2 regions of the Enterobacter sp. R4-368 genome follow, and region 1 is predicted to be linked to the other one. Evidence: predicted binding sites of a transcription regulator. Region 1 holds the regulator's gene; the other holds the start of a gene.
The links. The regulator Fur, encoded in region 1, represses iron uptake genes when iron is present. The targets are predictions, from matches to a motif close to ATAATAATGAGAACNACTATCAA.

Region 1 (4,932 bases):
CCTACCGACAAATTCACCGGTTTCCCGGCCAGGCAGGCGATAGAGATCCCGATTATCAATGAATACTGGCAGCTGTTTATCACCGATGTGTTGCCGCGCTGGTACGTCACCGCCGACGGCGCGACGGCGAAAGTCATTGCCAATACGGACACGGAAGATTTATCCCGCTTCGTTACACCGCTTGATAATCAGTGGAAACGCACGCCGGACGACAAAAATATCCTGATGACTGCCGAGGCGCGCTTTGAGAAAAATAGTGATGTGAAAACGCTAAACCTCGCATCGCTACGTGGTCAGATTGTGCCAACACCGCAGCACGTTAACATCCACGGGCAGGATGTCGACCTGAGTAAGGGCGTGAAACTGGATCTCTCAGCTCTGAGTGCCGATGCACAGGATGCAGTGAAATCGCGTTTTGCATTGCTGGGGGTGAAAGAGGGCAGTTATCCGCTGCGGACTGAAATTGCCAGCAACGTCTTTAGCGGCGATGAGGCGGTTTCTGGCGCGTACCGTCTGCACATTGGCACGAAGGAAACCGTGGTGACCGGCTACGATCAGGCGGGCGTGTTCTACGGTTTGCAATCGCTGCTGTCGCTCGTTCCTGTTACGGGCGAGATGAAGATTGCCGCGCTTGAAGCGAAAGATGCGCCGCGTTTTGACTACCGCGGCATTCAGTTGGATGTCGGTCGCAACTTCCACAGTAAAGCGGCGGTGCTGCGTCTGTTGGATCAGATGTCGGCGTACAAACTCAACAAATTCCATTTCCATCTTACGGATGATGAAGGCTGGCGTATTGAGATCCCCGGCTTGCCGGAACTGACCGATATCGGCAGCAAACGTTGTCATGATTTGAGTGAGAAAACGTGCCTGTTGCCACAGCTGGGCTCCGGGCCGGATAGTAACAACAACGGCAGCGGCCACTTTAGCCGTGCGGATTACATCGAGATCCTCAAATACGCCAAAGCGCGACAGATTGAGGTGATCCCGGAAATCGATATGCCAGCTCATGCGCGTGCAGCGGTGATCGCGATGGAAGCGCGTTACGATCGCCTGATGAAAGCGGGCAAAGAGAAAGAGGCGAATCAATATCGTCTGCTGGATCCGACAGACACCTCGAACACCACCGGTGTGCAGTTCTATAACCGTACCGGCTATCTCAATCCGTGCCTTGATTCGTCGCGTAACTTTGTGGACAAAGTGATTGGCGAAATCCAGCAAATGCATAAAGAAGCCGGGCTGCCGCTGAATACCTGGCATTTTGGCGGTGACGAAGCGAAAAATATCTATCTGGGTACAGGCTATACGGATCAGAAAAAACCGGAAGCGGGCAAAGGCATTATCGATCAGAGCAATCAGGATAAGCCATGGGCGAAATCGCAAGCCTGCCAGGCGATGATCAAAGAGGGCAAAGTTGCCGATGTTGAACATCTCTCCAGCTATTTCGGCGTGGAAGTCAGCAAGCTGGTGAAAGCACACGGCATTGATACTATGCAGGCGTGGCAGGACGGTTTGAAAGATGCCAAAGACGCGTCGGTGTTCGCCACCGATCATGTCAATGTTAACTTCTGGGATACGCTCTACTGGGGCGGTTTTGACTCGGTGAATGACTGGGCGAATAAAGGTTTCCGTGTTGTCGTCTCCAATCCTGATTACGTGTATCTCGACTTCCCGAATGAGGTCAACCCGGCGGAAAGCGGCTATTACTGGGGCACGCGTTTTAGCGATGAACGTAAGATTTTCAGCTTCGCCCCGGACAACATGCCGCAGAACGCGGAAACCACGCTCGATCGCGATGGCAACCCGTTTAGCGCGAAGTCCGATAAACCGTGGCCGGGCGCGTATGGCCTTTCCGCGCAGCTGTGGAGCGAAGTGGTGCGCACCGATAAGCAGATGGAGTACATGATCTATCCACGTATGGTTTCGGTGGCTGAACGCGCATGGCATCGTGCGGGCTGGGAGCAGGATTACAAAGCCGGACGTGAATACAAAGGCGGCGTGACACATATGGTGGATGTGAAAGCGCTGGAACGTGACTGGCAACGCTTTGCGAACCTGTTAGGTCATCGCGAACTGGCGAAACTGGATAAGGCTGGGGTTCATTACCGCCTGCCAGTACCGGGCGCGCGCGTGGTCGGTGGAAAACTTGAAGCCAATACCAGCTTCCCTGGCATGGTGGTTGAGTTCTCAACCGACGGCGGCAAAAACTGGCAGCGCTACGACGATAAAGCGCGTCCGCAGGTGAGCGGGGAAGTGCAGGTGCGCACCGCCAGCCCGGACGGTAAACGCTTTAGCCGTGTCGATAGCGTAAAAGCGTAATGTGATGCAGCGATTAAACCCAGCGGCGCGAGCTTGCCGGGTTTTTTCTTTTATTGCCAATGTTGCAGGCAAAAAAAAGCCAACCGTCAGGCTGGCTTTTTAGGTTTCAAAAGCAGTTATTTCGCGTCGTGCGCGTGTTCATCTTCGCGGCAGTCACCTTCGGCGCAGTGGCCGTAAAGGTAAAGACTGTGGTTAGTCAGGCGAATGCCGTGTTTCGCGGCAATTTCACGCTGACGCGCTTCAATGGAGTCATCACTAAATTCAATCACCTTGCCGCAATCGAGGCAGATCAGGTGATCGTGGTGATGTTGCTGAGTCAGTTCAAAAACGGACTTGCCGCCTTCGAAGTTATGACGGGTCACAATCCCGGCGTCGTCGAACTGGTTCAGTACACGGTAAACCGTTGCCAGCCCGATCTCTTCGCCCATGTCGATCAGTCGTTTGTATAAATCTTCCGCACTGACATGATGGTTATCCGGTTCCTGAAGCACTTCAAGGATTTTTAACCGAGGAAGCGTGACTTTCAGGCCGGCCTTCTTTAATGCGGTATTGTTGTCAGTCATGCGGAATCTGTCCTGTTGCTATACGATTCACTTCCTTAGCGGAAGTTATAAGGAATGCACCTGGGGTAATGCGTCTCATTATAGAACTGCCATGGCTGGATGAAAACTGCAAGCCCTCAAGTAAAGTAAGCTTATAAAACGTGGTGTCGCCAGCAAAGTCCTTTGCGACGGCACCCAGTTTAGCAGGGCTCATTGTACAGCGATGGAGAAAAAAGTTAAAAATTTGTAGCAATTATTTCCATTGCTTTTATCTATTAATACGGCGTAACCCACAGATTACGCCGTAGAAAATCAGGCGTTAATGATATCGTCCAGGTGCAGCTCTTCACGAACCTGTTTTACCCATTTCTGTACGCGTTCTGCGGTCATCTCGGGTTGACGGTCTTCGTCAATCGCCAGGCCAACGAAGTGGTCGTCATCCGCGAGACCTTTAGAGGCTTCAAAATGGTAGCCCGCGGTCGGCCAGTGGCCAACGATGGTCGCGCCGCGCGGTTCGATGATATCGCGAATGGTGCCCAGCGCATCGCAGAAGTATTCCGCGTAATCTTCCTGGTCGCCACAGCCGAACAGCGCAACTAATTTACCGTTAAAGTCGATCTCTTCCAGCGTCGGGAAAAAGTCATCCCAGTCGCACTGCGCTTCACCATAGTACCAGGTAGGAATGCCGAGCAACAGAATGTCATACCCTTCGATATCTTCTTTGCTGCTCTTGGCAATGTCATGTACGTCGGCAACGTCTTTACCAAGCTGACTCTGAATCATTTTCGCGATGTTTTCGGTGTTACCGGTGTCGCTGCCGAAGAAAATGCCTGTAATTGCCATGAGTAAAATAACCTCTTGAAACTTAATGAGTATGGTGGTGGCGCTACGCCCACAGATAAGGGCAATCATAGCAGAACAGGGAAGCACGCGGAAACTGCTATCGCGTCGGACTGCACTGTATGACACATGAAAGTGTTATTTCGATGATGTTTCGGAGGATTCGCTAGCCGCGCAATGCTTTCAGCTGCGCCAGCAGCATCTCTTCGATAAGCTCGCTGCGGCTCATATCTCGCGCTTCTGCCAGCTCGTTTAACGCATCGACGGCTTCCACGTTGAGTTTTAATTCGACACGCTTAAGCCCACGAACTTTATCGCGTTTTAGCTGATTGCGTTTATTGATGCGCAACTGTTCATCGCGCGAGAGCGGGTTTGTCTTCGGCCGTCCCGGGCGACGCTCATTCGCGAACAGATCTAGTGTCGTACGGTCCGTTTGTTCTTTAGCCATGGTCTAAACATACTACGGGAAAAACAAGCAATCGGGCGGCGCGCCCGGGCTGAATAGCGCGCCATCATACATCAGCACAACGGACACGCCAACGACCGGGCGCGTTGAAACGACCAGTCGCCGCCTTTTTAATCAATTTGTCTTTTCAGCGAGATAGCGACGGATAGCGCGCAAAACCGCATCGGGTTTCTCGGCATGTACCCAATGACCTGCACCTGCAATCACATGTGCTCGCGCCTGCGGGAACTGCGCCAGCAGCGCGTCACGGTAGGCTTCAGTGACGTAAGGGGAGTTTCCCCCGCGAACAAACAGGGCCGGTTTATGCCATGCAGGAATCGTTTCCCAGCCGACAATATGCGGGTATTGATCCCATAACACCGGCACATTGAAACGCCATGCGCCGTCGACAAAGGATTTCAGCAGGAACTGAATGACACCTTCTTCATTTATATGTTCGCGCATCAGGGCAGCGGCTTGCTGGCGAGTGGATGCCCCGGCATCGCTCACCGCATTGATGGCGGCAAAAATTTCGTCATGGCGTCGCACCTGGTAATCCACTGGTGCAATATCAATCGCCACCAGTTGATCAATACGCTCCGGCGCAAGCGCTGTTAACGCCATCACCGCTTTACCACCCATGGAGTGGCCAATAAAGGTCGCTTTATCAAGCTGATGGGCATCCAGCGTATCCAGCAGATCCTGCGCCATGGCCGGGTAGTTCATTTCTGAAGCGCGTTCTGAAAGACCGTGGTTACGCATATCCACTTGCAACACATCATGATCCTG
Region 2 (4,932 bases), 2.2 Mb from region 1:
CAGATTGACGTCATCCAGCACGCGCGCAGCGGCAAAGCTTTTCGAAATTGTTGCCAGTTCTAACATCTTAAAGACCCGAAAGTTTTTGTGATTGCTTATACAGCAGGCCGGTCAACGGCAAGGAGATCAAAATCATCAGCAACGCATAAGGTGCCGCCGCCACGTAGTCGATCTCGCTGGTCAGCGCCCAGAACCCTGTCGCCAGCGTGCGCGTACCAAGCGGGGAAAGCAGCAGCGTGGCGGTCAGTTCCGTGCTCACACCCAGAAAGACTAATGCCGCCGCGGTGGAAGCACCCGGTGCAGCCAGCCGCAGCGTAACACTCACCAGCGCTCTGCCAGGCGAGGTGCCAAGGCTTTGCGCCACCTGTTCCAGCTCGACCGGCGCTTGCGCAATCCCGGCGCGTAAGTTGATTAACGCTCTGGGCATAAACATCAACAGCCAGGCGAGAAACAGCGTTACTTCGGTCTGGTAAATTGGGCGCGCGTAATGAATGGTCACGGTAACCAGCGCCAGCGCCACCACAATGCCGGGCAATGCGCTGGTGATGTAATTACAGCCTTCGAGAAAGCGAAATACGCGGCGCGGATGGCGCACCGAGAGCCACGCCGTCGGAATGGCGAACGCGGTGGTGATCAGCGCCCCGCAAACGGCCAGAAAAAGAGTCTGGCGCAGTGAAAGCCAGAGATCCGCGCGGTGCCAGTTATCAAACCCGCCGAGCCACAACCAGCGGCCGAGCACAGCAATCGGCGTACCGAACGACAGCGCCACCGTGCACGCCGCCAGCAATAACCCCAGCCCGCAGCCCCAGCGCCCAAGCGCGCGGCGTTGTTGCTTGCGCGCTGACCCAGAGCCCACCCGCGCATAGCGCGCTTTGCCGCGCGCCGCCGTCTCCAGTAGCAGCAACGCCAGGCAGCAGAGCGCCAGCACACCGGCGAGCATATTTGCAGCCGGGCCGCTGAACGTTGACTGAAACTGATCGTAAATCGCGGTGGTGAAGGTATCGAAGCGGATCATCACAAACAGGCCATATTCCGCCAGCAAGTGCAGCGCGACCAGCAGCGCACCGCCACAAAGCGCCAGCCGGAGCTGGGGCAAGATCACGCGAAAAAAGATCCGCCACGGCGGGGTGCCAAGCGATGCCGCAACATCCTCAAGGCTGGGATCGAGGCGGCGCAACACCGCCGCGACCGGCATATAAATAAACGGAAAATAGGCCAGCACGGCGATAAACACCGCCGCGGGTAATCCATTAAACCCTGGCAAAACGCTCACCCAGGCATAGCTTTGTACAAACGCTGGGATCGCCAGTGGCGCAACCGCCAGCACGGCCCATATGCGCCGGCCGGGCAGCGACGTTCGTTCAGTGAGCCACGCCAGCGACGTGCCAAGCGCGACGCTGGCGGGTACAGCAAGTGCAATGAGCCAGAAGGTGTTGACGAGCAATTCACCCACACGCGGGCGAAAAATGAGCGCCTGCACCGTCGCCCAGCCGGTATCAATACCGACACCGATGACAAAACCAACGGGCAGTAAGGCCAGTGCCGCGACAAAAAGGGCAAATACCACCAGCACCCGCGAAGGGCGGTGCCGGGCGGCATGGCTGGCCGCATTGCTAGCCGCCGGGAGACTTAAACTGGACATCAGGCACTCTTTCCTGCGTGATTACAAAAGACCGGCTTCGGTCATTAACTCGCTGACTTTTTTGCTGTTAAGCGCAGAGGGTTCCACTTTCGGTGCGTCTAATTGCGCCAGCGGAACCAGTTTTTCGTTAGATGCCGCGCCTTCCCCTACTGCGTATTCAAACGCATTGTTGGTACGCAGCATCTCCTGGCCCTGCTTGCCGGTTATCCATTTGATAAACGCCTGCGCCTGTTCCTGGTGTTTGCTGGACGCTAAAACGCCGCCGCCAGAGATGCTGACGAACGCGCCAGGATCCTGATGTTTAAAGTAGTGAAGCTGAGTGTTTTTGCTGTTCTCGCCGGTTTTCGCCTGATCGACAAAGTAGTAGTAGTGATAAATCACGCCGCCGTCGATTTGTCCGGCATTGACCGCTTTCATCACCGTGCTGTTGCCTTTGTAAGGCATAAAGTTGGTTTTCATCGCTTTCAGCCAGTCGAGCGTGGCTTTTTCACCTTTCAGGGTCAGCATCGCGCTGACAATGGCCTGGAAATCAGCGCCTGAAGGCGACGCCGCCCAGCGGCCTTTCCATTCCGGTTTGGCTAAATCCATGATCGACGCAGGTAATTGCGAGGCGGAGAGTTTCGCCGGGTTATAGACAAAAACGGTGCTGCGCGCGGCAATACCAATCCAGCGACCATGCGCCGGACGGAACTGCGCCGGAACTTGTTTCAGCGTATCCGCATTGAGCGGCGCAAAAAGCCCGGCGTTGTCGACCAGCGTCATCGCCGGGGAGTTTTCCGTCAGAAACACATCCGCTGGCGAAACGTTGCCTTCCTGCACCAGTTGATTGCCCAGCTCCGTGTCGCCGCCGTTACGCAACGTGACTTTGATGCCGGTTTCTTTGGTGAATTCGTCGACCCAGGATTTGGTCAGGTTTTCGTGCTGCGCGTTATAGACCACGATACCGTCGTCGTTATCGGCGGCGAGCGCCGCGGGAGCAGCAAAAACTGAAGAGATGACCAGTGCAAGTGAACAGAGCGGCAAAAAGCGGTTCTTCATCATCATTCCTTTTAAATTATGTGTAACAGTCAGCACATACGAGCCGGGGTGGATTTTAATCGTAGCGGAAATGAAATGAGAATCAAAACTATTATCAGAAGAATGAGTTTGAAATTAAATATCATCAAAAATTAAAAAATGAATTAATCCACTAATTCACAATTGCAGGATACGCAGAAGATTAAGACAACCTTAACATCAGGTTAAATGTTTCACATATTATCAATCCAGCGAATCAGACAACCGTGGCTATCTTTTCCATGAATAACAAATTAACATCAGATTGAGTGGGTTTAATACCAAACATCGCAAAACAACCTGCACAGGTAAGACAAATTATTATGAAAAATAAAAAGATAGATACAATGGCAAAAGTGGCTATGCGCAGCAGGGGATTGTCTGTAAAAGAAAAGCGCGTGCGTTATCAGGGTAAGATATTTACCTTTAAATATGTTTCAGGCCACTATGAAATCTTTTTCGAAGGCGAAAAAGTGGACGCCATCGAAACAGATAACATCAATCAGGCGATTGCGGATTTTAAAGAAAAGCATAACAAAACGAAGCGCTAACCCACGGTAAAATACCTTTTCACTTGCCGTAAACGCATCAAGCAATAAATACCAGCAACCTTATTATACCGGGCGGTATCGTTATCGAACCCGGTGCCCTCCCCGCCCTTTGTCTGTTCAGATTCACGTTCAAAAACCCTAAAAATATCATGGAAATCACCGGGTTATTCCAACATTTTTTTACATAAAGCGTTTACTTGGTAACGATAATTCATATCATCTTGATAATCGCTATCAACAAATAGCGATATTGCTTGCGGCCGGGAGGATCAGCGCCGCCGTACTTCTGTTAAATCAGGATCACCATAACAATGAAATCTCGTTATCTTTGGGCATTAAATCCTTGTTTATTGATGATGTTTTCCGCTCACGCCTCGGCGGAAGGTCAAAAAGAAGAGACACTGGTGGTTGCCGCCAGCCGCGCAAACCACAGCGTTACGGATATGGCGCAAACCACCTGGGTCATTGAACAGGCTGAGATTGAGCAGCAGGTTCAGGGCGGAAAAGAGTTAAAAGAGGTGCTGGCGCAGCTAATTCCCGGGATGGACGTCAGCAGCCAGGGACGCACCAATTACGGTATGAATTTGCGCGGCCGTTCAATGATGGTGATGGTCGACGGTGTACGTCTGAACTCGTCCCGCAGCGACAGCCGCCAGCTCGATGCTATCGATCCGTTTAACATTGCGCGCATCGAAGTGATTTCCGGCGCAACATCGCTGTACGGCGGCGGCAGTACCGGTGGTTTAATCAATATCGTCACCAAGAAAGGCCAGCCAGAAACCGAGGTTGAGTTCCAGACCGGCACGAAAAGCGGTTTTAACAGCCATAACGATCACGACGAGAACATCGCGGCTGCGGTCAGCGGCGGTAACGATAACGCGTCGGGTCGCCTCTCGGTGGCGTACCAGCGCTATGGCGGCTGGTACGACGGCAAAGGCAATGAAGTGATCATTGATAACACGCAAACCGGTTTGCAGTACTCAGACCGCCTGGATGTAATGGGTACCGGCACGCTGAATATCGACGATCATCAGCAGTTACAGCTCACCACGCAGTATTACAAAAGCCAGTCTGACGGTAAGCACGGCCTTTTCCTTGGCGAAAACTTCTCGGCGGTGCGCGGCTCCGGCAACGCTTACAACAAAAGCAATCTTGATTCCGACCGCATCCCCGGCACCGAACGCCACTTAATTAACCTGCAATACGCCAACAGCGATTTCTGGGGCCAGGATTTACTGGCGCAGATTTACTACCGTGACGAAAGCCTGACCTATTATCCCTTCCCGACGCTTTCCGGCGGCTCGGTGACCAGCATTGGCGCATCGCAGCAAAAAACCGATTTCTACGGCGGCAAACTCACTCTCAACAGCAAACCGCTGGAAGATCTGACATTGACCTGGGGCGTGGACGCCGAACATGAAACCTTCGATGCCAACCAACAATTTTTCAATCTCAGCAACGCCGCCGCCAGCGGTGGGATGAAACTGGATAACGCTTATAACGTCGGGCGCTATCCCGGCTACAGCATCACGAACCTCGCGCCGTTCCTGCAAAGCAGCTATGACATTGCGGCCATCACCCTGAGCGGTGGCGTGCGCTACCAGTACACGGAAAACAGAGTCGACGACTTTGTGGGCTACGCGCAGCAGCAAGCCATCGCCACCGGCAAGGCGACCTCGGCAG

Region 2: the regulator Fur is predicted to act here: its motif matches at 3,465-3,487, upstream of H650_RS10490 (TonB-dependent siderophore receptor).

What each region holds. Positions count from the first base shown of each region.
Region 1 covers NC_021500.1:4,495,884-4,500,815, forward strand. The annotation lists gene H650_RS20975 (beta-N-acetylhexosaminidase) at 1-2,316, shown strand, start outside; gene fur (ferric iron uptake transcriptional regulator) at 2,433-2,879, opposite strand; gene fldA (flavodoxin FldA) at 3,171-3,701, opposite strand; gene ybfE (LexA regulated protein) at 3,865-4,146, opposite strand; gene ybfF (esterase) at 4,279-4,932, opposite strand, start outside.
Region 2 covers NC_021500.1:2,250,002-2,254,933, forward strand. The annotation lists gene H650_RS10470 (ABC transporter ATP-binding protein) at 1-66, opposite strand, end outside; gene H650_RS10475 (ABC transporter permease) at 68-1,642, opposite strand; gene H650_RS10480 (iron ABC transporter substrate-binding protein) at 1,664-2,680, opposite strand; gene H650_RS10485 (hypothetical protein) at 3,022-3,249, shown strand; gene H650_RS10490 (TonB-dependent siderophore receptor) at 3,561-4,932, shown strand, end outside.